DNA from 3 places in the Arsenophonus endosymbiont of Crataerina pallida genome. Region 2 is predicted to be linked to each of the others. Evidence: predicted binding sites of a transcription regulator. Region 2 holds the regulator's gene; each other region holds the start of a gene.
What was found. The regulator CRP, encoded in region 2, controls carbon source genes, mostly activating them, when cyclic AMP is high. The targets are predictions, from matches to a motif close to ATGTGANNNNNNTCACAT.
Positions count from the first base shown of each region.

Region 1: msrB (peptide-methionine (R)-S-oxide reductase MsrB) is a predicted target of CRP. The motif match lies at 2,776-2,793, and genes of this name have one in related genera.
Region 3: pth (aminoacyl-tRNA hydrolase) is a predicted target of CRP. The motif match lies at 5,258-5,275, and genes of this name have one in related genera.

Region 1 is NZ_OZ026540.1:2,134,645-2,142,628, forward strand. It holds gene sppA (signal peptide peptidase SppA) at 1-62, shown strand, start outside; gene ansA (asparaginase) at 214-1,236, shown strand; gene pncA (bifunctional nicotinamidase/pyrazinamidase) at 1,247-1,909, shown strand; gene AACL31_RS11515 (YeaC family protein) at 1,948-2,205, opposite strand; gene msrB (peptide-methionine (R)-S-oxide reductase MsrB) at 2,246-2,659, opposite strand; gene gapA (glyceraldehyde-3-phosphate dehydrogenase) at 3,012-4,007, shown strand; gene AACL31_RS11530 (D-hexose-6-phosphate mutarotase) at 4,130-5,026, shown strand; gene fadR (fatty acid metabolism transcriptional regulator FadR) at 5,170-5,892, opposite strand; partial or broken gene nhaB (sodium/proton antiporter NhaB) at 6,118-7,661, shown strand; gene dsbB (disulfide bond formation protein DsbB) at 7,877-7,984, shown strand, end outside.
Region 2 is NZ_OZ026540.1:1,058,995-1,066,978, forward strand. It holds gene yihA (ribosome biogenesis GTP-binding protein YihA/YsxC) at 16-639, opposite strand; gene ppiA (peptidylprolyl isomerase A) at 923-1,489, shown strand; gene AACL31_RS05335 (hypothetical protein) at 1,687-2,376, shown strand; gene AACL31_RS05340 (aminodeoxychorismate synthase component II) at 2,586-3,161, shown strand; gene AACL31_RS05345 (DUF488 domain-containing protein) at 3,388-3,744, shown strand; gene crp (cAMP-activated global transcriptional regulator CRP) at 3,957-4,589, opposite strand; gene AACL31_RS05355 (phosphoribulokinase) at 5,140-6,009, opposite strand; gene AACL31_RS05360 (YheU family protein) at 6,109-6,327, opposite strand; gene AACL31_RS05365 (hydrolase) at 6,331-7,305, opposite strand; gene AACL31_RS05370 (LysE family translocator) at 7,406-7,984, shown strand, end outside.
Region 3 is NZ_OZ026540.1:778,215-786,198, forward strand. It holds gene AACL31_RS03930 (IS110 family transposase) at 1-441, opposite strand, end outside; gene AACL31_RS03935 (DUF637 domain-containing protein) at 565-855, shown strand; gene AACL31_RS03940 (DUF637 domain-containing protein) at 888-1,433, shown strand; gene AACL31_RS03945 (SGNH/GDSL hydrolase family protein) at 2,060-3,151, shown strand; gene ychF (redox-regulated ATPase YchF) at 3,275-4,366, opposite strand; gene pth (aminoacyl-tRNA hydrolase) at 4,486-5,076, opposite strand; gene ychH (stress-induced protein YchH) at 5,372-5,629, shown strand; gene prs (ribose-phosphate diphosphokinase) at 5,737-6,684, opposite strand; gene ispE (4-(cytidine 5'-diphospho)-2-C-methyl-D-erythritol kinase) at 6,738-7,616, opposite strand; gene lolB (lipoprotein insertase outer membrane protein LolB) at 7,613-7,984, opposite strand, start outside.

The DNA of each region.
Region 1 (7,984 bases), 1.1 Mb from region 2:
AGCATATGAATGATCCACAAAATCGCTACGCATTTTGTTTAAATTGTGGTGAAGTTTATTAATAAATAGCCATCATTGTTCAACTCTAGCGCCCTGCATATGGGCGCTTTATTTTATATTAATATTTAATATCCCACAGATTTTATTAGCTAACTACTTTATAATTCTTTAAATTTATCAATTTTCACTTATTCATATCGTTAGGTAAAGAGAATGGAAAAAAAATCCATCTATGTCATTTACATAGGCGGCACTATTGGCATGCAATATTCAACCCATGGATACGTGCCAGCCTCCGGCCATCTACAAAAACAACTGAGCAGCATGCCAGAATTTCATCGCGCTGAAATGCCAAATTTCACTATTCGTGAACATAATCCTTTAATTGATTCCGCTAATATGACATCACAAGATTGGCAGTGCATTGCGGATGATATTAGTGATAATTATGAAAACTATGATGGTTTTGTTATTCTACATGGTACTGATACGATGGCATTTACCGCCTCTGCACTCTCATTTATGTTTGATAACCTAGATAAACCGATTATCGTGACAGGGTCACAAATACCACTGGAAGCGCTAAGATCAGATGGCCAAACTAATCTTCTTAATGCCTTGTACTTGGCAGCAAATTACCCTATCAATGAAGTGACGCTGTTTTTTAATAACAAATTATTTAGGGGTAACCGGACCGTCAAATCACATGCTGATGGTTTTGATGCCTTTACTTCTCCTAATTGTCCACCATTGATTGATGCGGGTATTCATATCCGTTGTTTACAAAGCTGTCCATTGCCAAAAAATGACGGCAATTTCAGCAGCCATAAAATCACCCCTCAACCCATTGGGGTTGTTACTATTTATCCTGGGATTTCAGTACAAAGTATCGAAAACATCTTATTGCAACCCACCAAAGCACTCATTCTCCGTTCTTACGGTGTTGGTAATGCGCCTTCACAAACTGAGTTGTTAAAATGCCTTGAAAAGGCCTGTCAACACGATATTATCGTCATTAATTTGACACAATGCCTCTCTGGACGAGTTAACATGAATGGGTATGCAACCGGGCACGCATTAGCCAAAGTTGGTGTTATTAGTGGTTATGACATGACTTTTGAGGCAACCCTTACCAAGCTTCATTATTTACTTAGTCAATCTTTATCTTCAAATGATATTCGTACGTTGATGCAAAAAAATTTGCGCGGTGAACTTAGCTATAGTGACAATTATTAAGGACGACATAATGACTAATACTGCATTATTGCTGGTCGATCTGCAAAATGACTTTTGTAAAGGGGGCGCCCTAGAAGTATTAGATAGTGAAAGTGTTATTAGTACAGCTAATAATGTTATCACCTACTGCCAGCAACAAAATATCGTTGTTATTGCCAGCCAGGACTGGCATCCTGCTGATCACTTAAGTTTTGCTGTCAACTCAGGAACTCAGGTAGGCACCGAGGGGAATCTTAATGGCCTACGCCAAATTTGGTGGCCAGTTCACTGTGTGCAACATCAGAAAGGAGCACAATTCCATCCAGCACTTAATCAGTCAGCCATTCAGGCAACTTTTCAAAAAGGGATCAATGCCACAATCGATAGTTATAGTGCTTTTTTTGATAATGATCATCAACATGCAACTCAGTTAGATCGTTGGCTAACAGAAAATAAAATCAAACATCTATACATTATGGGGTTAGCAACAGATTACTGTGTAAAATTTACCGTCCTTGATGCAGTGCAACTAGGTTATCAAGTAACGGTTATTCAAGATGGTTGTAGGGGCGTTAATCTTCATCCAGAAGATACTCATAACGCATTACAAGAAATGGTATTAGCTGGTGCTAAATTAATAACATCTTCTGATTTGCTGACGCAATCTATGATTGTAACTAATGCACTTAGCTAAGGAGCTGCAATCTATTATTAACATTGAATAAATTTTGCTTATTGCTGCTGTTCACTATCAAACAATCGCTTTAGCTCATCTTTTGTTTTCAAAATGATATTCCCATCGGTGCCCACCGTCATATGCTGAGCATCATGATTATGCCTAGCCTGCCAAAGCATAATAGCTTGCAGACTATTTTCTTTTTGCTCGGGCGTTAACACAACACCATCAGGCCACTTGCCCAACTCAACGGCAGTCAGCAATCGTTGATAAATGTCGACTGTCATTAACTTAACCAGATCATTAAGTTCCATATTTCATCCCTTCTCTTGTTTATCGTCGTGTAAACCTTACTTAACCCTCAGTTACTTCGCCAGATTGTTGATCAGTAAAACTTAATGCAACAGAATTAATACAATAACGTTGCCCAGTCGGTTGTGGGCCATCGGCAAAAACATGGCCTAAATGTGCGTTACAGTGACGGCAACGCACTTCTATCCGCTGCATACCGTGGGAAAAATCATCAATATAACTGACGGCTTGATCATTAATTGGTTGATAAAAACTTGGCCAGCCGCAGCCAGTATCAAATTTTGTTTGTGATAGAAAAAGCGGCGCATGGCAACAGAGACAGTAATAAATACCTTCTCGTTGATTATGTAGTAATTTACCTGAAAAAGGTGGCTCGGTTCCGGCTTCTTGAGTGACATGATGTTGCATTTTATTAAGTTTATTTGACTTAATGCGTTTATGTTCTTTTTCAGTCATAAGAAAGCTTTCCTTATTTTCTAGTAAAAGTAATTATATTCATATGATGAGCAAAAGTTAACACTAAACCATCTCAATTATTTTTAACCCGGTAAACCGGGTCTTTCTAGTCTGATTTGTGATATAATTCACATATATTAGCAATATTCACTTTAAATCTCTTTATCCAGAACGATAATAGTGAATCAAAACATTGACCTTAAGCTTGTTGGCAAACATACAAAAGGTGCTTTATATGTCAATTTTTCTGGTAATTGACACGATTCCGCTTGACGGATGGCAAGGTTTTGGTAACGATAGAAACAATATTGAATTCTTTTAAATTAAATAAAATATAGCTGGTGGAAATACTATGACTATCAAAGTAGGTATTAATGGTTTCGGTCGTATTGGCCGTATTGTTTTTCGTGCTGCCCAAGAGCGTAAAGATATCGAAATCGTAGCAATCAATGATTTATTAGATGCCAATTATATGGCCTATATGCTGAAATATGACTCAACCCACGGCCGCTTCAACGGTACTGTCGAAGTTAAAGATGGTCATCTGGTGGTTAATGGTAAAACTATTCGCTGCACGGCAGAGAAAGATCCTGCTAACTTGAAATGGAATGAAGTTGGTGTCGGTGTGGTTGCGGAAGCAACAGGTATTTTCTTAACTGATGAAACAGCACGCAAACATATTGCGGCGAGCGCTAAAAAAGTCGTTTTAACTGGCCCTTCTAAAGATGATACCCCGATGTTTGTAATGGGCGTTAATCATAGCACCTATAGTGGTCAAGATATTGTTTCTAATGCCTCTTGTACCACTAACTGCCTAGCCCCATTAGCGAAAGTTATCAATGATAAATTTGGTATCATTGAAGGTCAGATGACCACCGTCCATGCAACGACTGCCACGCAAAAAACCGTTGACGGACCTTCAGCTAAAGATTGGCGTGGTGGACGTGGTGCTTCACAAAACATCATTCCTTCATCAACCGGCGCCGCTAAAGCTGTTGGTAAGGTTATTCCTGAATTGAACGGCAAATTAACCGGTATGGCTTTCCGTGTTCCAACCCCGAATGTCTCAGTTGTTGACTTAACCGTTCGTTTGAATAAACCTGCCACTTATAAAGAAATTTGCCAGGCGATCCAACAGGCAGCAAATGGTGAATTAAAAGGCATTCTTGGTTACACCGAAGATGATGTTGTTTCCACAGACTTTAATGGCGACAAACTAACATCAATTTTTGATGCTAAAGCGGGTATTGCCTTAAACGACAGTTTTGTAAAATTAGTAGCCTGGTACGATAATGAAACCGGTTATTCAAATAAAGTTTTAGATTTAATTGCCCATATTGCTAAATAAATAGCATAATTACTCGCTTCAAGCCGCCATTAATGGCGGCTTTTTTCATTCTGGCATATAATCCAACGATATTTTTAAACTAGCTAATTTCTAATCATAAAAAATATAAAAAGGACGAAATGATGAATGACACGACACTGTTTAGCTTACCTGTAAAAGAAACAATTTCATCCTATATTACACTTCGACAGCTTGATGAAATTCCAGTCATTATTGTTTCTCATCCTAAAGTGAGTGCCGCAGTCAGTCTGCAGGGAGCACAGCTACTTAGCTGGCAGCCCGAGGGGGAAAAAGCAGATTTATGGTTGAGTAAAAATAGTCTATTTCGAAAAAATACCGCTATTCGCGGCGGAATTCCTATCTGCTGGCCATGGTTTGGCTTGGTCGCTCAACCCAGTCATGGTTTTGCTCGTTTACAGGAATGGCAATTGACAGCGCATAGTGAGCTTACAGATAGTGTGATCCTTACCCTAACACTTTCTGATAATGAAATGACAAAAAAGATATGGCCACATGAATTTACCTTAATAATGCGCTTAAAACTAGCAGCGACCTGTGAAATTGAATTTGAATATTATGGTACTGAGCCTACCACCGGTGCATTACATACCTATTTACAAGTAAGTGACATAAATAAGATATATATTGAAGGTCTAGGCAAACATTATATTGATAAAGTAGCTGATCGTGATGTTTACACAGAAGAGACAAAAACTTATATAACCACACGAACTGATCGTATTTATACTGAATCCGATGATTGTAATTTGGTGTATGATAAAAATTGGCAACGTATTTTAGAAATACACCATTACCATCATAGCGACATAGTATGTTGGAATCCGGGCGCTGAACTATCCAGTACCATAAAAGATATGACCAGCGATGGTTACAAAAAAATGCTATGTTTAGAAACAGCCCATATTAGCCAACCAATGCAACCAGCAGGTGAAAAACCTGCCCGCATGTCATTAACCTTAGGTGTGCGTAGCATCAAGATGCAAGACGTAATGTTATAGCTTTGCGATTTTTATGCAGAAATAATAAGCAAGATTGTTAAAATTTATTAGTATTTTACACTAATAACCGCTATCTCAATTAACGCCCTCACTTTTGATGAGGGAATAAAAATAGGCTGATAGCGCATTAACTAGCAACGAGTTTAACGTAATTCAGACAAATTATTTATCATATTGTCTTTATCTTTCATCTCACGCCAAATATTACCACTATCTTTGCCATAACTACGAACCCGATCTAACACCAGATCATTGTTTTCTTGTTCACATATTTTGGCTAAATCATGGTAGAAACGGCAAGCAAGCTGACGCGCCTTAGGATCAGAAAAATAGTAACGGCCAACACGGGTATATAATCCTTTCAAACCATTTAGGATCAAGCCATAGATAGGATTACCAGAGACAAATGCGAGTCCACGAAAAATATTATAATCAACTGTACTAAATGCTTCAGAACAATCTTCTATATTCTCTCTTATTGATAATATCTCTAGTGATTTTGATTTACTTTTACGAAAGGCAGTTCGAATAAAAATAGCTGAAATATTGGTTCTAACAGATAACAAATCTTCAATCAGTTTAGGTGCTCCACTGTGATCTAACCGCGCCAGGGTTTCTAAAATATTAAGTCCTGAGGTTTCCCAAAAATTGTTTACTTTAGTTGGTTTTCCATGCTGAATAGTTAGCCAACCGTCTCTGGCAAGCCGCTGTAAAACTTCTCGTAATGTTGTTCTCGTTACCCCAATTAACTCCGATAGCTCACGTTCAGCGGGTAAAATTGAACCCGGCGGAAAATGGTTATTCCAAATACTTTCAACAATATACTCTTCTGCAAAATTAGCCGGACTTTGCGCTCTAATAATCATATTTTTATCTACCTAAAACAAATTTTTGCCATTAATAAAACGAGATAATATCAGAATGAAAAAGTTTGAGGTAGCCGAGTTATTAAGAAATACTAATCTGACCATAAAGACTTAATGCAATTTGTCGTTAATTAGGAAATCGTTCTTTTAATTTCTGGTATAAAAAACGTAGTATGCTACGTTAGTCAATTTTACTTATATACTAGTGAAGGAAAGCAAGTAATAATGAATATAAATATCAGACAAATTATGTTAAAAAATTTCCTTGGTAATTCCCCTGAATGGTACAAATTGACCATTATTTTCTTCTTGATAATCAACCCGCTGTGCTTTTTTTTGGTTAACCCTTTTATTGCCGGTTGGTTATTGATTGCTGAATTTATTTTTACCCTTGCCATGGCGCTAAAATGCTACCCACTACAGCCTGGCGGATTACTTGCTATTGAAGCGGTAATAATTGGGATGACTTCACCACAACAAGTAAGTCATGAAATTGCCAATAACATTGAAGTAATACTGCTATTGATTTTTATGGTTGCAGGTATTTACTTCATGAAACAATTGCTATTATTTGCTTTCACAAAATTATTACTGTCAATTCATTCTAAACGTTACTCTCACTGGCTTTCTGTTTAGCAAGCGCTTTCCTTTCGGCCTTTTTAGACGCACTAACAGTTATTGCCGTTGTGATAAGTGTAGCCGTTGGTTTTTATTCTATTTATCATAGCTATGTATCCAGCCAGAAAGAGCTTCTTGCGCCGGAAAATAACGCTGACATGACCGAAAAAAGCCAGATCCTTGAACAGTTTCGGGCTTTTTTACGTAGTCTAATGATGCACGCCGGCATTGGCACTGCATTAGGTGGCGTAATGACAATGGTTGGTGAGCCACAAAATTTAATTATTGCTAAATATGTTGGCTGGAACTTTAGTAATTTTTTCTTACATATGATCCCGGTGACGTTGCCGGTATTTGTTTGTGGCTTAATTATTTGCTATTGCGTCGAACGTTTTAAATTATTTGGTTACGGCGCTGAATTACCTGAAAGTGTCCGCCATATTCTGCAAATCCACGATAAAAAAGCCAGCAGAAAACGAGATCGGCGAGAAAAATTGCAACTAATAACGCAAGCATTAGTAGGCGTTTGGTTAATTATTGCTTTAGCTTTCCATCTTGCAGAAGTCGGCTTAATTGGTTTATCTGTAATAATCTTAATAACCTCATTTTGCGGCATAACTGATGAGCACACCATTGGCAAAGCATTTGAAGAAGCTTTACCCTTTACCGCCTTATTAACGGTATTTTTCTCAATTGTGGCAGTTATTATCGATCAACACCTTTTTACGCCATTTATTCAATTTGTATTACAGTCTTCAGAATCATCGCAACTTGTTTTATTTTATTTATTCAATGGATTACTTTCTGCCATTTCAGATAATGTTTTTGTTGGCACTGTCTATATAAATGAAGCGATGAGTGCGTTAAAAGCGGGATTAATATCACGTCAACAATATGAATATCTGGCAGTTGCCATTAATACGGGGACTAATTTACCTTCAGTCGCAACGCCAAACGGTCAAGCCGCTTTTCTGTTTTTATTAACTTCAGCGCTTTCACCACTTATTCGCCTTTCATATGGTCGAATGGTTATCATGGCTTTACCTTATACTATTGTTATGACGCTAGTAGGTTTACTAGCCGTAGAATTATGGTTGATCCCGGTGACAGAGTGGTTCGCTTCATTAGGCTTGATAAATATAGCCAAATAACTTTTTATTAATAATGCTATTATTTATTTGAAAATAATAGCATTCCCCTGTCATTTTAAGCAAAAACTATCGGCTAAATAGAAAATTCATTTTAACAATTTAATTCATTATCCTATCTTATTAGCTAATTTAAATTAGCTGTTTTTTTTGTCGTAAACAAAATAAGATCATATGCTTGCCTAACTAACTTATCGAGATAATGGAATAGAATGAACATGTTTAAATTTTTTTACTCATACTCTCAAACCAGAAAAGCCTGGTTGCTACTAGCTATTAGCGCCTGTATGTTAGAAATTATTGCACTTTATTTTCAACACGGTATG
Region 2 (7,984 bases):
TATCCATCATGTAGACTAATTATGCTCAGAATGGTGCTCATTGAACCATTCATCTAATTTAAGTTGTAATTTATCGATACCTATTTTTTTCAATGAAGAAAAGGTTTCAACTTGTATATTACCAGCCACTGTTTTTAATCTATTACGTACTGCTATGATTTGAGCTTTTTGTTTATTGGGTACTAGTTTGTCTGCTTTGGTTAGCAATACCAATATCGGGATATTCATTGCTACAGACCATTCAATCATTTGTATATCCATATCTTTTAATGGATGACGAATGTCCATTAATATTATCAATCCTTTTAAACATGTTCTTTTTTGTAAATATTCACTTAATGCTTGTTGCCATTGGCGTTTAATTGATTCAGGGACTTCTGCATAGCCGTAGCCGGGTAAATCAACCAGCCTAATACCCTCTGCAACTTCGAACAAATTGATTAGCTGTGTTCTGCCAGGTGTTTTACTGGTACGGGCTAGATTTTTTTGTTGGGTAAGTGCATTTAATGCACTGGATTTACCGGCGTTAGAACGTCCAGCGAAGGCAATTTCTATACCATGATCGTTTGGTAAATGGCGAATATCAGGTGCGCTTGTGACAAATTTTGTCTGGTGATAATTATAATTTTTGTTTGTCATCATTGTTTCTCGCTGATTTCGGCTTAAATTAGAGAAATTATACCTTTAAGAGGATAAATTAAGATAGTGATAGCTACATGAAAGATAGATTATTATGTGTTAATGAATTTTATTAAAAATAACATTTTTTACATAAGAAAAAAATATGGAATGTGACAGAATAGATCCTATTATTTAATTAGGTCAATTTAGGCCAGTTATGTATTTTTACTTAGTATAATGACCTGACGGTACTAAATTTTAGCTTACATTTTCATCTAAAATATAATTAAAAGGAACTTGAATGTTAAAACGTTTTTTTGTGCCGCTACTGGTAGCGTATATGGTTAGTATTTCTTCATTTGCTGTTGCAGCAGGAGATACTATCGTTAAATTAGTGACTTCGGAAGGTGAGATCGAACTTGAATTAAATAATAAAGCAGCGCCTATAACAACGGAGAATTTCATTCAGTATGTAAAAGCAGGTTACTATCAAAATACTATTTTCCATCGTGTGATCCCAGGTTTTATGATCCAAGGTGGTGGTTTTATTAGTGATTTGCAACCTCAATTAAATATTCGCTCGCCAATCAAAAATGAAGCTGATAATGGGTTACGTAATTTACGTGGAACCATTGCAATGGCGCGTACAACAGCTAAGGATAGTGCTACTAGCCAATTTTTTATCAACATAGCAGATAATGCATTCTTAGATCATGGCCAACGTGATTTTGGTTATGCTGTTTTTGGTAAAGTGATTAAAGGAATGGATGTTGTTGACAAAATTTCGAAAGTAAAAACAAAAGATATTGGTCCTTACCAAAATGTGCCAACTCAAGAAATAAAAATTATTTCTGCCAGTATTGAATAAGTTATCTAATAGCAGGAAATATTTTTCTGCTATTAAATTTAGCATATCTACCGATATTTAATTACAATAAGAAAACTAAAATAATTTACCTGTCTTTATCTTGCTATTAATGGCAGGACTTTACTTTATAATAAAACAAAATTTCCATCAGTTTATTAATTTATATCGTTATCTTGTTGTTAATGAGGAATTATTGTTTGAGTAAGCTATTACCTAGTTGCCAGAAATTAATAGAAAATATTGTTGAACCGAAAATAGAACATAAAAATAATCAATTTTCAGACTTACAGAATATGGCGCCTATGTCTACTTATTTTTTGGATGAGAAAATTGAATATATTCCGGGCAAAATGGTTCGATTTTCTGAAAAAACACAAGCGCTTATTACAAGTTCACCTACATTGAGTCGGGCATTGGAAACTTTAGAAATTGATGGTTGGAAATTAGTTGTAGCGCAACGGGAGCAAGGAACCGCGACCGATTTACGACGGAAAACTGTATTTATTTCAAATCGAGTATTGAATCATCCTAATTTGACTATTCAAGCGTTATCCCATGAAATTGGGCATATTTTTTATGCAGCAAAGCCAAATATAAAATCTAAATCAAATTTTGTTTCTCATTTTTTAGCCAGTGAAGGTGCTGCAACGATTAAAAATATTGAGATCCAACGAGAAATTATTAATCACATGGCAGTGGATATTGGAATTATGGCAAATCCAAGAAATATAGAATGTTATAATGAAGTCTATGATAATTATCTTATTGATAACAAATTTGATGAAGCAACTAAATATATTGGTGAAATTTATCGAAATAACGAAATAACATCAAATAATTTAAAACCTTATGGTCAATATTATAACGAAGTTTATAATAGTTTATAGTAATCCTTTATCATTATTCTCATTTATAATTATTGTGTTTATTTATTAAAATGAAACATTTTGATTGATTTTTGTAAGCCATTTTTTTCTACGGTTATGGTATGATAGCCCACGTTATTGTTATGGTATAATAATCAGTACAATTTGCCTTAATAATAAAGTTCATAATCAAGGAATTATTACTATAAAAATCATTTGGATAGCTAGTTATGCTTTTGATAATTGATAACTATGATTCGTTTACCTATAACCTTTATCAATATCTGTGTGAGTTAGGAGTTGATGTTGTAGTTAAACGTAATGATGCAATAACTATCTCGGAGATAGAAACATTAGCGCCGACACATTTAGTTATTTCACCGGGTCCATGTACACCTAATGAGGCGGGTGTTTCACTAAATACAATTTCATATTTTGCCGGTAAGATCCCAATTTTGGGGGTTTGCCTTGGTCACCAGGCGATTGGTCAGGCTTTTGGTGCTTCAATTGTCAAAGCGAGAGAAGTAATGCATGGCAAGGTATCTGCAATTCATCATAACCAGCAAGGTATTTTTAAAGGATTAAATCGTCCATTACAGGTTACTCGTTACCATTCTTTGGTGATTGATGCTGGAACTTTACCCGCTACCTTTGAGGTTACTGCCTGGACGCTACATGATGGAAATATTGATGAAATTATGGGTATTCGGCATAAAACACTACCTATTGAGGGCGTCCAATTTCATCCAGAAAGCATCTTGAGTGAGCAAGGACATGAGTTATTAAATAATTTTCTAAAGTATTAATTTATTACAAATTAGATCATGTCTGGCTATTTATTTCAATGATAAGTATAACTATCAACGTTGGAAAAATAGGTTTTATTTTGCTTGAAATGTAAATCTCAATAGGGGAAAAGCAGTATATAGAAAGTAAATATGTTTTTTGTATTTATCATCGATACAGGACTACTATTAAACATAATAAAAGAAATTTTTGTTAAATTTTTTATTATCAAAAAATGGTACAAAGATGATAATTTGTAAACGTATTTATGCGGATAAAACCAGTAATAATGGCTATCGGGTATTGGTTGATAGGATATGGCCAAGAGGTATTAAAAAACAAGATCTTCGCTATGATGAATGGAATAAAAATGTTGCTCCATTAAATGATTTAAGAAAATGGTTTCATAAATATCCAGCAAATTTTACTCAATTTAAGCGACTTTATTTTGAAGAATTAGAAAATAATCCTGATAGTTGGCAACATTTATTGCTTAAAGTAAAATCGGACTGTTTGATACTTCTTTTTTCTAGCAAAGACGAAGATCATAATAATGCGGTAGTATTAAAATCGTTTTTGGAAAATAAACTTAATAAGGTTTGATTATTATACTCTGACTATCTAGTAAATTTTATGATAGATAGTTCGATTATTTTTAATTTCAAATATCATATTAAAGTTGTATCATTATTCAGCTATTCGATTTTTTATTACTATTGTAATTATATATTCATAATTTAATTGTATATTAATAACAATAAATAAGTTTATAAAACCAATACACTACATAAAAGTAGGTACTGGTTTATAGAATATTAACGTGTACCGTAAACGACAATGGTTTTACCGTGAGCAGAAATCAGATTTTGATCTTCTAGCATTTTTAGGATACGTCCCACTGTTTCACGTGAGCATCCTACTATTTGACCTATCTCTTGGCGAGTTATTTTGATTTGCATTCCATCTGGATGCGTCATCGCGTCAGGCTGTTTTGCTAAATTTAATAATGTTTGCGCAATACGGCCTGTAACATCCAAAAAAGCTAGATTACCGACTTTTTCAGACGTTGTTTGTAAGCGTTTAGCCATTTGTGCTGATAATCGCATCAAAATATCTGGATTTACCTGTATTAATTGGCGAAATTTTTTATAAGAGATTTCAGCGACTTCACAGGCGCTTTTAGCTCTAACCCAAGCTGTTCGCTCTTGCCCTTCCTCAAATAATCCAAGCTCACCAATAAAGTCCCCCTGATTCAGATAGGAAAGGATCATCTCTTTTCCTTCTTCATCTTTAATCAAAACAGCAACAGAACCTTTTACAATATAATAAAGTGTTTCTGCTTTTTCGCCCTGATGAATAAGAGTGCTTTTGGATGGATATTTGTGAATATGGCAGTGTGACAAAAACCATTCAAGAGTCGGGTCTGTGTGTGGTTTGCCGAAAACCATTCGCTTAATCCTCTAATGTTATTGAAGCCTAAATATGAAAATACCAATCTTCATAAGGCTGGCTTATCTTATAAAATTCTAACATAGCATACTAACTTGTTTAGTTTGAAAAAGTTAATATTAACTATAGGGTATATTGATTCGGAATTTTTGGTATTGATCTTAACCATACTATAAATGTGCTTTTGCTTTGTAGCATAATAAAAGCATCCTGTCTCTACTGTCTCGATTCAGTCATGTTGTATAGACCAAATAATCCATATTTTAGCAATAAGTTGATTAGTTTTATTGTGTTTATTAATAAGTATGACAAAGTAAATATTACATTTGAAAATTAAACCGAAATAATAATATATTATTTCATAAGTTATCAAATTATAGCAAAAATAAATATTAACATTATAATATAATTACGTTATTAAATAATTAACCAGAAAATATTACCGCGATTATTATGATATACGGAAAAGATAATTTTATGCATAGTTTGAACTTTAAAATGGTTATAAGAATAAAAAATTGATATAAGTAAAAATATAATGCTGTGTTGTTAGCTTATTTTATGGATAATTTTTTTATTAGTGACAAGCTTTTTTACTAATGGGGTCATAATTAACTCCAATGCTAAACCTAGTTTTCCACCTGGAACAACCAATGTGTTCATTGAAGAAATAAATGAATTGTGTAGCATGGATAAAAGATAGGGAAAATCGATCTGGGTCAGACAATTAAATCGGATCACTATAAAACTTTCATCTGGTGAAGGAATCGCTTTAGCGGCAAAGGGGTTAGAGGTATCAACGGTTGGTACACGTTGAAAGTTGATATGGGTGCGAGAAAATTGTGGGGTGATATATTTAATGTAATCTCCCATTGAGCGGATAACTGAATCCATCACAGCTTCTCTTGAATGACCCCGTTCTGATGTATCACGAATTAGTTTCTGGATCCATTCAAGATTAACAATAGGCACAACACCGACTAACAAATCTACATGTTTAGCCACATTATATTTTGATGTTACAACCCCACCATGTAACCCTTCATAAAATAGTATATTGGTATTTTTAGGTAATGCTTCCCATGGTGTAAAAGTCCCAGGTTGAACGGCTTCATCGTAGGTGTGCAAATAGCGTCGGCGTTTTCCTGTCCCTTTTTCGCCATACTCGATTAAACTTTGTTCAAGCAGACCAAAATCATTGGATTCAGGTCCAAAATAACTAATATGACGACTCTGTTCCTTAGCTTTACGAATAGCAACATCCATTTCAGGGCGAGTATAACGATGAAAGCTATCACCTTCAATGGTTGCTGCCGAAAGCTTTAACTGAGTAAAGATTTTTTGAAATGCAAGGCTGGTGGTGCTGGTGCCCGCACCACTGGAGCCTGTTACTGCAATGATCGGATGATTAGCTGACATAATAAGTGGCTTCCATTACGCATTCAGATAACACAATATTTTAACACATTAATTACAATAACGTAAAATTTCTTTTTATATAGCGATGTATACAGTTATTTAAGAATGTAATTGTGTTTTTGGCAAAATATTTATCGTTTCATGTAATTCAGACCAGACAAGCACAACACTTCCTAATCGTAATTGTTGCTTAATATCCTCAACTTTTTCTTCCAGCGTTTTCTCATCTTTACCATAATCCGTTCCTTCTCGTAACACAAAGCTTTCAATCAAATTATTTAAAGTATCTGCTGCTAGCTGTTGCCATGGAATGATCATAAATTACGGCTCCAGATGTGGGGTTAACCAATCAGGTATGCGTTGCTCAAGCCACATTTTAGGCTGTTTTAATGTGCCACTAACAAACCCAACGTGACCACCATGTTCTGTCATTTGATACTCAATATTAGCGGGTAATTGGTTGATATCCGGTACAACTTCAGGCGCCATAAAAGGATCATCTTTTGCATGAATAATTAGTGTTGGCACACGGATATTCGGTAACCGAGGCAGAGCACTACATTGATGATAATAATCCGCTGCATCTTTAAAACCGTGTATTTTCGCCGTGATGACATTATCAAAATCACGTAGCCGTTTTAGCTTTTTTAGTTGTAGCAAATTAAGCGGTAATGAACCTGGGTAGCGAATGAGTTTGCGTGTTGCATTACGTTTAAGGCCGTTTAGTAAATAACGCTCATAGAATTGTGAAATCCCTTTTTCTAAACGAATTGAACAAGGCTCTAACATTAAAGGGGCGGAAACAATGACTGCTGCATTAACATCAGCATATTGTCCGGTTTCTGCTAAATAGCAAGCTAACATATTACCACCAAGTGAGTAGCCAACCGCGGCAATTGGTACTTGACCGTAAATCATTTTCTGCCATTTGAGGAAGTAGCGGGCATCGGTAATTTCACCGGAATGATAAATGCGTTTTTGTCGATTCGGTTCTCCACTACAGCCACGAAAATGCATAATTACACCAAGCCATCCTCGTCTTTTAGTCGCTTCTAACATGCCATGAGCATATGGGCTTCTAAAACTGCCTTCTAAGCCATGAAAAATGATCAGTCGAGGTTTATGCTTCGCAGATTGAGGATCTTCACTCCAAGCGAGATCAATAAAATCGCCATCAGGTAATTCTAGGCGTTGCCATAACGGTTTGATTTGTGGCTTTTTCCTCACAATACGCGGTAGTAGTGTTTGTAAATGAGGATTTTTAGCCCAATTTATTGGTTGAAAATTTTTACTCATAATTGTAAATCTAAATAATTAATTCTACATATATTCTGATAATATATTGTTATTTTTAATATGAAAAAAAGATTAATAATAGTTAATCAAAGGATCTTAAATGAGTTATGGGCTGATTTTTGCGTTATTTACTTTTTTATTCATTGTGGCGATTACTCCTGGGCCAAATAATTTATTATTTACGTCATCAGGTGCTCAGTATGGTTTGCGGCGTTCAATACCTTTAATGTTCGGCGTAATATTAGGTATCCAGAGTATTTTATTTATTTCTGCTGCTGGCCTTGCTGTTCTTTTACTGCTTTCGCCGGTGCTACAAATTATAATGAAAATTGTTGGGAGTTTATATTTATTATGGCTTGCTTGGAAACTCGCTACATCCCACCATATGCAACTTAATACAGAGTCCAAAGTTGCTAAATCAATTAAATGGTATCAAGGGAGTTTATTACAATTCCTGAATCCCAAAGCATGGATGATGGGCTTAGGTGCGGTTAGTAGTTATAGTGTTGCTGATAACTACGCTAACTCGATTTTGATCATAAGTTTTGTTATGTTGATTGTCAATTTAATCGGTGGTTTTGTCTGGGTTGGTTTTGGTTCTTTAATCGGCATCCTGCTTCGTGGGCGTAATGCTTGGTTTATTTTTAATATTACAATGAGTATTTTTACACTCGCTTGT
Region 3 (7,984 bases), 280 kb from region 2:
CAACATTGTAATCAACTGGCGTCTGCGTACGACCATCGCAGCAAGAACCTGACGTTCTGCATTTGGCAGAGTCCGGATAAAGCGCTCTCGCTCCGGATGTCGATTAATAACCTCTGCCATTTGTGCAAGCACTTTGGCATCAATACGGTCAGTTTTTGCCAGATAGCCCATAGCGCGGGCAAAGTCTCGGGATTGTCTGGGATTAATCACAGTGACGTCAAAGCCTTCAGCCTGGAGCGAGCAGGCCACAGTAGCTTCAAGCCCGCCAGTTGCCTCCATCAGAACCAACACCACCGAATGCTTTCTCAATTCGGCGATAATGGCATCAAAACCGTCAGAGTCATTACTGACCGTAAACTGTGCAATATCACAGCTGGCTGCTATGTCCAGCGTTGCTTTAGAAACATCAATACCCACACAAAGTGGATTTGGCTGACTCATGATTACCCATCCTTGCAAATGCGTTATGGAGTACGGACAACTGTTCGGGTTTCAGATGAGTGGCTCAGTGTATGCGCCGGTCGCTAATTAACGGGCTTAAAACCCTAGGAGGAATCGGGCTGCATGCACCTTGCCAAATCTAATCGTAACTATTTTAAACCGTTTTCAAGATACAAGGAGGAATCGGGCTGCATGCACCTTGCCAAATCTAATCGTAACTATTTTAAACCGTTTTCAAGATACAAGGGGGATGTTTCTGCGACCCTCAAAGAGCTTGGTAGTAGCCAATCGGTTAAATCGATTATTGCCTCGATGGCTATCGAAGGTTCACTGGCCGGTTTAGATGCCACGGTATTAAATAGCAGTGGTGTAGTGCAAACAGCTCCCCCTATAACCCCACCTTTCCGCGCTTAAGTGATGGCGAATGGCAACATACCGTTCAACGGGTGGCGGCGCAATCACTGATTACTTCAGCTGTTGACACAGCGCTCAATGGTGGCAGTTTTAAAGATAGACTGGCAGAAGCGTTAGTCAGTCAGGCAAGTCGTCAATTACATGCTGAAGGAGTACATTTAATCGCTAAAAATGGCCAGGTACTAGGCAAACCAGGCAAACTGCTCAGTCATGGTGCGATGGCCGCCTTGAGTGCAGAGATAGGTGGCGGAGACCGTATTGGAGCAGCAGCTGGCGCGTTTGCCGCTGAGCTGTCGGCGATTGAATTGGGTGATAATTACTATGTTGATAGTTCAAACCGAGAGCAAAAAATCCTCGACACCAGCCGAGTGATAGGCGGCCTGGCGGGAGCCCTTGCTTCAGGAACCGCAGAAGGCGCCTATAGTGGTGAGGATGCGGGAGTGATCGCGGTGCAGAATAACTTTTTGAGCGCTAAAGATGTCATGGACATGAAAAAAGAGCTTGAGGAGGCAGATAAGAGCAGAACCGATAAACAAGTAATTTATCAAAACCCAATATATTCAAACAATTACCACTAATCCCTATCTGCGGGTTAAGGTTGAGTTTTTATCGGCAAAATGAATAACCGGTTGCATATCATCTTGATTTTACAGTTGGTTCTTTCGTCGTTTGGGGTTTTACTTTATAATCGCTTCTGACTATTGTGACTGATCTTATTAGTTGCGTGGTTAGCAGTGGTGGCAGGTAGCCGACTGTCATCACTGCATTGATCCGTTACTCATCTTTTTTATCTATATAACCGGTATTTTGATTAATTTCCGCTATACTCTGCCTGATTTAGCCCTCCATTATCATTGCTTTAATTACCGTTTTAACCACTTATTTGTTCTGCTGTTGATCCTGCGGCCAGCGTTGCAAAGTTCAGTTTTATATCTTCTGCCTGTTGACGCTTGCCTGGCTGAAACAATTGTTAGTAAACCCAAGTGCAAAAGGCCGGCAATAGTTGACGAGTTTTTTCGTAATAGTTCTATTTATTCAATAAAGTCACTCAATTTCTGCGAGTTGGATGTATAAAACTTACGGTAAGAAATGACAAACAAACTGGCAGAACAGTGATTGTCGGTCGTTCTTATCATTGACAAGAATGTTTTATTTAATCTATGACATCATTTTATGACGCTAAAATGCGAGCGAGGGAAAAGGAATGCAACCCACACGATTTCGTAATGTTATTGTTTTCGGTGACAGCTTGTCTGACACAGGTATTATGGCCAGTTCCTTTATTGGCAAGCTAGCGAGCGCATTCGGTGCCATGACTGTGAATCCGACAGGTCGTTACAGTGATTGCCGTAACTGGACAGATCATATGTATGAAGCTGCGACAGATGGAGGATCACTGGTGATGGCTAATGCTAGCACTTCGAAAAAATTAACTAGCAAGCATCAATCATTTTCTCAAGAATCCGGCTGGGGACAAGGTTCTGACCTGTGGTTTCGATATGCCAATTACGCCATTGGTGGTGCTACGGGGGGAATACCGTACGCTACTGTACATAAATGTTCACTTACGACTATGAAAAATGAGGTGAAGGCTTTCGAGAAAGATTTCTCATTACAAGGTATAAATAATGAAAACTTTCTTTTTATTGTTTGGTTTGGCGCTAACGACCTTTACACGGCAGGTTTGCCTGCCACCGAGATGCACAAAGTGGCAATTAAAATTGCTCATAAGCGTAGAGAAGAATTAGTTAAAATTGTTGGTTCAAGTAATGCACACTTTATTTATATAAATATGGGACTTCCATTATCGGCTGCGTGTTATCAGGAGATGGTTAGTTCTGCCAAAGCGAAATATCAAACGTCTACCAACGAGAAGAAAGCTAAACGTATTTATCATGAAGTTAGGAGACAAATTAATAACTTTGAAAGTGGGGCGATGTTATTTAACCACACATTAAGAGAGATTGCTGAAAGTAATGGCGATATGTACGTGGATATGGCGTCATTACTGAAACCAGAATCGATGTCAAACCTGTATGAAAAGTTACATTTATCAGAAGGGGTGCAAGAAGTTGGAACCAGCAATCAATTTATCGATAGCTGTAATTACGATATTATTATGGGTCATAACAGTAAAGTGTCTACTTCAGATAAAGCTCATCCGACAGATCGTGTCTATCGCGTGGTGTGGCAAAAAATTTGTGAGGCACTGTGGGAAAGAGGTTACACTTTTGGCACGCTTCCGGTAACCAAGGGTTGTAATCATAGTGATACTCAATTTTGCACTCGGCTTTGATTGAGCTAGCATAAAAAATTGAGCACGATCAATAGAAAAACCCCATGCAAATTGCGTGGGGTTTTAGTGTTTTTGCGGTCTTTATAGATTGTGTTGAGATGTCATAAAGCCGGCCAGAATGGATCAAACATTAAACAAAAAGTTCATTACATCGCCATCTTGCACAATATAATCTTTCCCCTCGGTGCGCATTTTGCCGGCTTCTTTGGCGCCTTGCTCGCCGTTATAGTGAATAAAATCGGCAAATGCTATTGTCTGGGCGCGGATAAAACCTTTTTCAAAATCGGTGTGAATTTTACCGGCCGCTTGTGGTGCGGTGGCACCAACAGGGATGGTCCAGGCGCGAACTTCTTTGACCCCGGCAGTGAAGTAAGTTTGTAAATTAAGTAACTTATAACCGGCGCGGATCACACGATTTAGTCCCGGTTCTTCAATACCTAACTCAGCCATAAATTCGTCGCGTTCATCTTCATCCAGTTCGGCGATATCGGCTTCAACGGCCGCACATACTGGCACCACCACCGAGCCCTCTTTTTCAGCAATGGCCCGCACTGCATCTAGGTGGCGATTGTTGTTAAAACCATCTTCACTCACATTAGCAATATACATAGTTGGTTTGAGGGTTAAAAAGCTGAGATAGCGGATGGCGGCTTTTTCTTCTTTACTTAACGCTAGAGTTCGTAGCATCGCTGCGTTTTCAAGATGCGGTAAACATTTTGTCAAAATGTCTAATTCAATTTTTGCTTCTTTGTCGCCACCTTTAGCTTTTTTCTGAATGCGATGAATAGTTCGTTCACAGGTATCTAAGTCAGCTAATGCCAATTCAGTATTAATGGTATCAATATCTGCTAGTGGATCAACCTGGCCGGCAACATGGATGATGTTATCGTTGTCGAAACAGCGAACAACATGGCCGATCGCTTCAGTTTCACGGATGTTAGTTAAAAATTGATTGCCTAAACCTTCGCCTTTAGATGCGCCTTTTACCAGTCCGGCAATGTCGACAAACTCCATTGTTGTCGGTAGTACTCGCTGTGGTTTGACAATTTGCGCCAATTGATCAAGACGAGGATCAGGCATCGGTACTACACCGGTATTAGGCTCAATAGTACAAAAAGGGAAGTTTGCTGCCTCGATGCCGGCTTTGGTCAGCGCATTAAAAAGCGTTGATTTTCCTACATTGGGCAGACCAACGATACCGCATTTAAATCCCATAAATATGTTACCTTAGTTTTTATCTGTTCAATCGCGTATCGCTAATTGATAAATATGAATGAATTTATCGATGATTATACACATAAAAGTTACCTTGCCGAAGATATGATGTAATAGTATTAACTCGATGCCTTAAAAGCGTGCAACTGATTTACTGCTTTATTAACGCCTTCATTAAGCAGGATCGGTGTACAACGTATTGCTTCATCAATGGTATCATCGATTAATTTTTGTTCCTGGAGGGTGGGTTTATTCAACACAAAGCCGACAACTTTATTTTTATCGCCGGGATGACCAATACCGATGCGTAAACGATAAAAATTAGGGTTGTTGCCTAGTTTATTTTGAATATCTTTAAGACCATTATGTCCGCCATTGCTGCCGCCTAATTTTATTTTGGCAGTGCCTGGCATTAAATCTAATTCGTCATGGGCGACAAGAATTTCAGCTGGCTTGATACGATAAAAACTGGCTAATGCTAACACTGATTTTCCACTAAGATTCATATATGTTGTCGGTATCAGTAAGCGAACATCATTATTTGCCAAGTTGATCCTGGCGGTATGACCAAAAAATTTACTTTCTTCTTTTAGTAATTGATTATGTTGTTTGGCTAATAATTCGACATACCAGGCGCCTGCATTATGCCGAGTTAACGCGTACTCAGAACCTGGGTTAGCCAGACCGACGATCAGTTTTATATTACTCACCATATTCTTTCACTATTGAGCGGTTTTAATTAAAGAACATAGCTTACCTTTTCTGACAACCGACTACAAAAAGTTAAATTTGATGACAGTAGAATAGGTTGATCAGGTTTGCTGCATAATGGCTACTATTTTTTCAATAAAAATAGTTTTATGTATAGATTTGTGAATAAAATATTATCTAATGTGATCATTTCCTCAATCTGAGTCGGAAAACTATTACTATAATATAGCAAAGGAGTAGGTATTTTTATTATTCAATATTGTACATAGTGATAAGTATTTTGGAGGGTATGATATGAAAAGAAAACAGTCTTTATTATTAGGTAATTGCTTGATGGTAACTGGCATGGCAATTATGGTGATCAGTATTGCATATAATATTTGCAATCATGTTTTTCAATTAGATCTACCCGAATATTTAGCAGAAATATCACTGATTAGTCTTTTTATTGGTGCTTTGATTTGGTTAGCTGGTGCCAGAGTGAGTGGTCATGAGGGCATTGCTGATCGTTATTGGTGGCTGCGAAATTTTGACGAGCGCCATCGTCGGTAATCTATCTTAAAGTAAAGAAAAACCCCGTGATAAATATCAAAGGGTTTTCGGTAGTACTAAGTTAATAAATGCGGCAGCTAAAAATTTAACTGAGCGTAATTTATTATTTAGTGTTCAAACATCGCTGAGATTGACTCTTCGTTGCTGATCCTGCGAATGGCTTCAGCCAACATGCCTGATAGCGTTAATGAGCGAACCTTGTTGAGCTGTTTGATTTCAGCTGATAAGGGAATAGTGTCACAAACAACCACCTCATCAATGACTGAATCTTTAATATTAGCGACGGCATTACCGGAAAATATGGGATGGGTAGCATATGCAAAGACCCGTTTAGCGCCTCGCTCCTTAAGTGCTTCAGCGGCTTTACACAAGGTACCTCCGGTATCTATTATATCATCAACCAGTACACAGTCTCGATTGGCAACATCACCAATGATATGCATAACTTGGGAAACGTTTGCGCGTGGCCGACGTTTATCAATAATGGCCATATCGGTATCATTTAATAATTTGGCAATGGCGCGGGCGCGTACTACTCCGCCTATATCTGGTGAAACGACGATCGGATTGTCTAGATTTTGTTGTAGCATATCTTCTAACAAAATCGGACTACCAAAAACGTTATCTACCGGCACATCAAAAAAACCCTGGATTTGCTCGGCATGCAGATCGACAGTTAAGACCCGGTCAACACCGACACTGGAAAGAAAATCGGCCACTACTTTAGCGGTAATAGGCACACGCGCTGAACGTACACGGCGATCTTGACGTGCATAACCAAAATAGGGAATGACAGCGGTGATCCGACCAGCAGATGCACGGCGTAGTGCATCAACCATGACAACAAGCTCCATTAAATTGTCGTTTGTTGGGGCACACGTTGATTGTATGATGAAAATATCACCACCACGGACATTTTCATTAATTTGTACACTAACCTCACCATCACTAAAACGACCAACCGCAGCGTCGCCAAGGCTCGTATACAGTCGGTTGGCAACACGTTGAGCAAGTTCCGGTGTAGCATTACCAGCAAAAAGCTTCATATCAGGCACGTAAAAAACCTCAGGCTTGCGTCTATAAAGATATTATCGCCCAAAAAATATTATTATTGATGGTCTCGATATCTGGAAATCCCAGCGCGGAATGTATGCAAAGGAGACTGGTTAACGCCTTGCGCAACGAAACCCTGCACCCACTCTGGAGCTTTATTTAACACCTTACGGGCAGCAGCTTCAGTTTCGAATTCAGCAAAAACGCAAGCACCTGTGCCGGTAAGACGTGATGATGTATATTCTAGCAGCCATGAAATAAGCTCTTCAACCTCAGGGAAACGTTTTCTTGCGATTGGTTCACAATCATTTGCGTATGGCCCTTGTAACAATGCGCTTAACAAGCGTTTTGCGGAATTACGTTTTAATTCCGGATCAGCAAAAATTTGTTGGGTAGCAATATTTATTCCAGGGTGGGCCACTAAATACCATTTTTCTGCAGGACTGGCTGGCAAAAGTTGATCACCGATGCCTTGCGCGAAAGCGGCATGACCTATTACGAATACCGGAACATCGGCGCCGAGCTGACGGCCAAGCTCGGCTAGGGTATTATCATCAATACGAGTTTGCCAATGGTGATTTAAGGCAATCAATGTGGTTGTTGCATTAGAAGAGCCACCGCCTAAACCACCACCGGTGGGTAATCTTTTCTTAACATAAATATCGGCACCTTGATGACTATCAGCGCGATCTACTTCAATGCAATAGCGCTGTAATAAACGCGCTGCTTTAACAATAAGGTTATTTTCTGCTGGCAGATTAGTAAAGGGTGTAAGCAGCCGAATTTGATTATCTTCACGTGGTTTGATGGTAATTTCATCACCATAGTTAAGAAATTGGAACAGAGTCTGAAGTTGATGGTAACCATCAGCTTGACGGCCGGTAATATAGAGGAATAAGTTAAGCTTTGCTGGAGAGGGCCAGGTTAATGTCATTCGTTTAGCGTCCAACTGTCCATTTTTAACTTAATACGTTGTTTACCTTGTGTTAATTCAATCCGGCTAGGTAGTTTAGGCTGACTATCCTGATGATAAGCAAGGTAGTTCAAATGCCAGGTTTCGCCATTTTGCCTATATTCGATGGTTTTTAACAGCCCATTTTCGTCTAGTGTGAATGATGTGGCATTAGTGGGTAAACCGATTAACCAATAGGGCAGGTTTTCAATTGGAATTTCCATACCTGTTAATTGATAAATCATCTGTGCTGGATGATGGTTGACATATTTTTTACCTTCTCTATCCATTAGCTGGGTAACGCCAGGGGTTACATTGAGCTCTAATTCTGTTGTCCCTAATGGATTGGT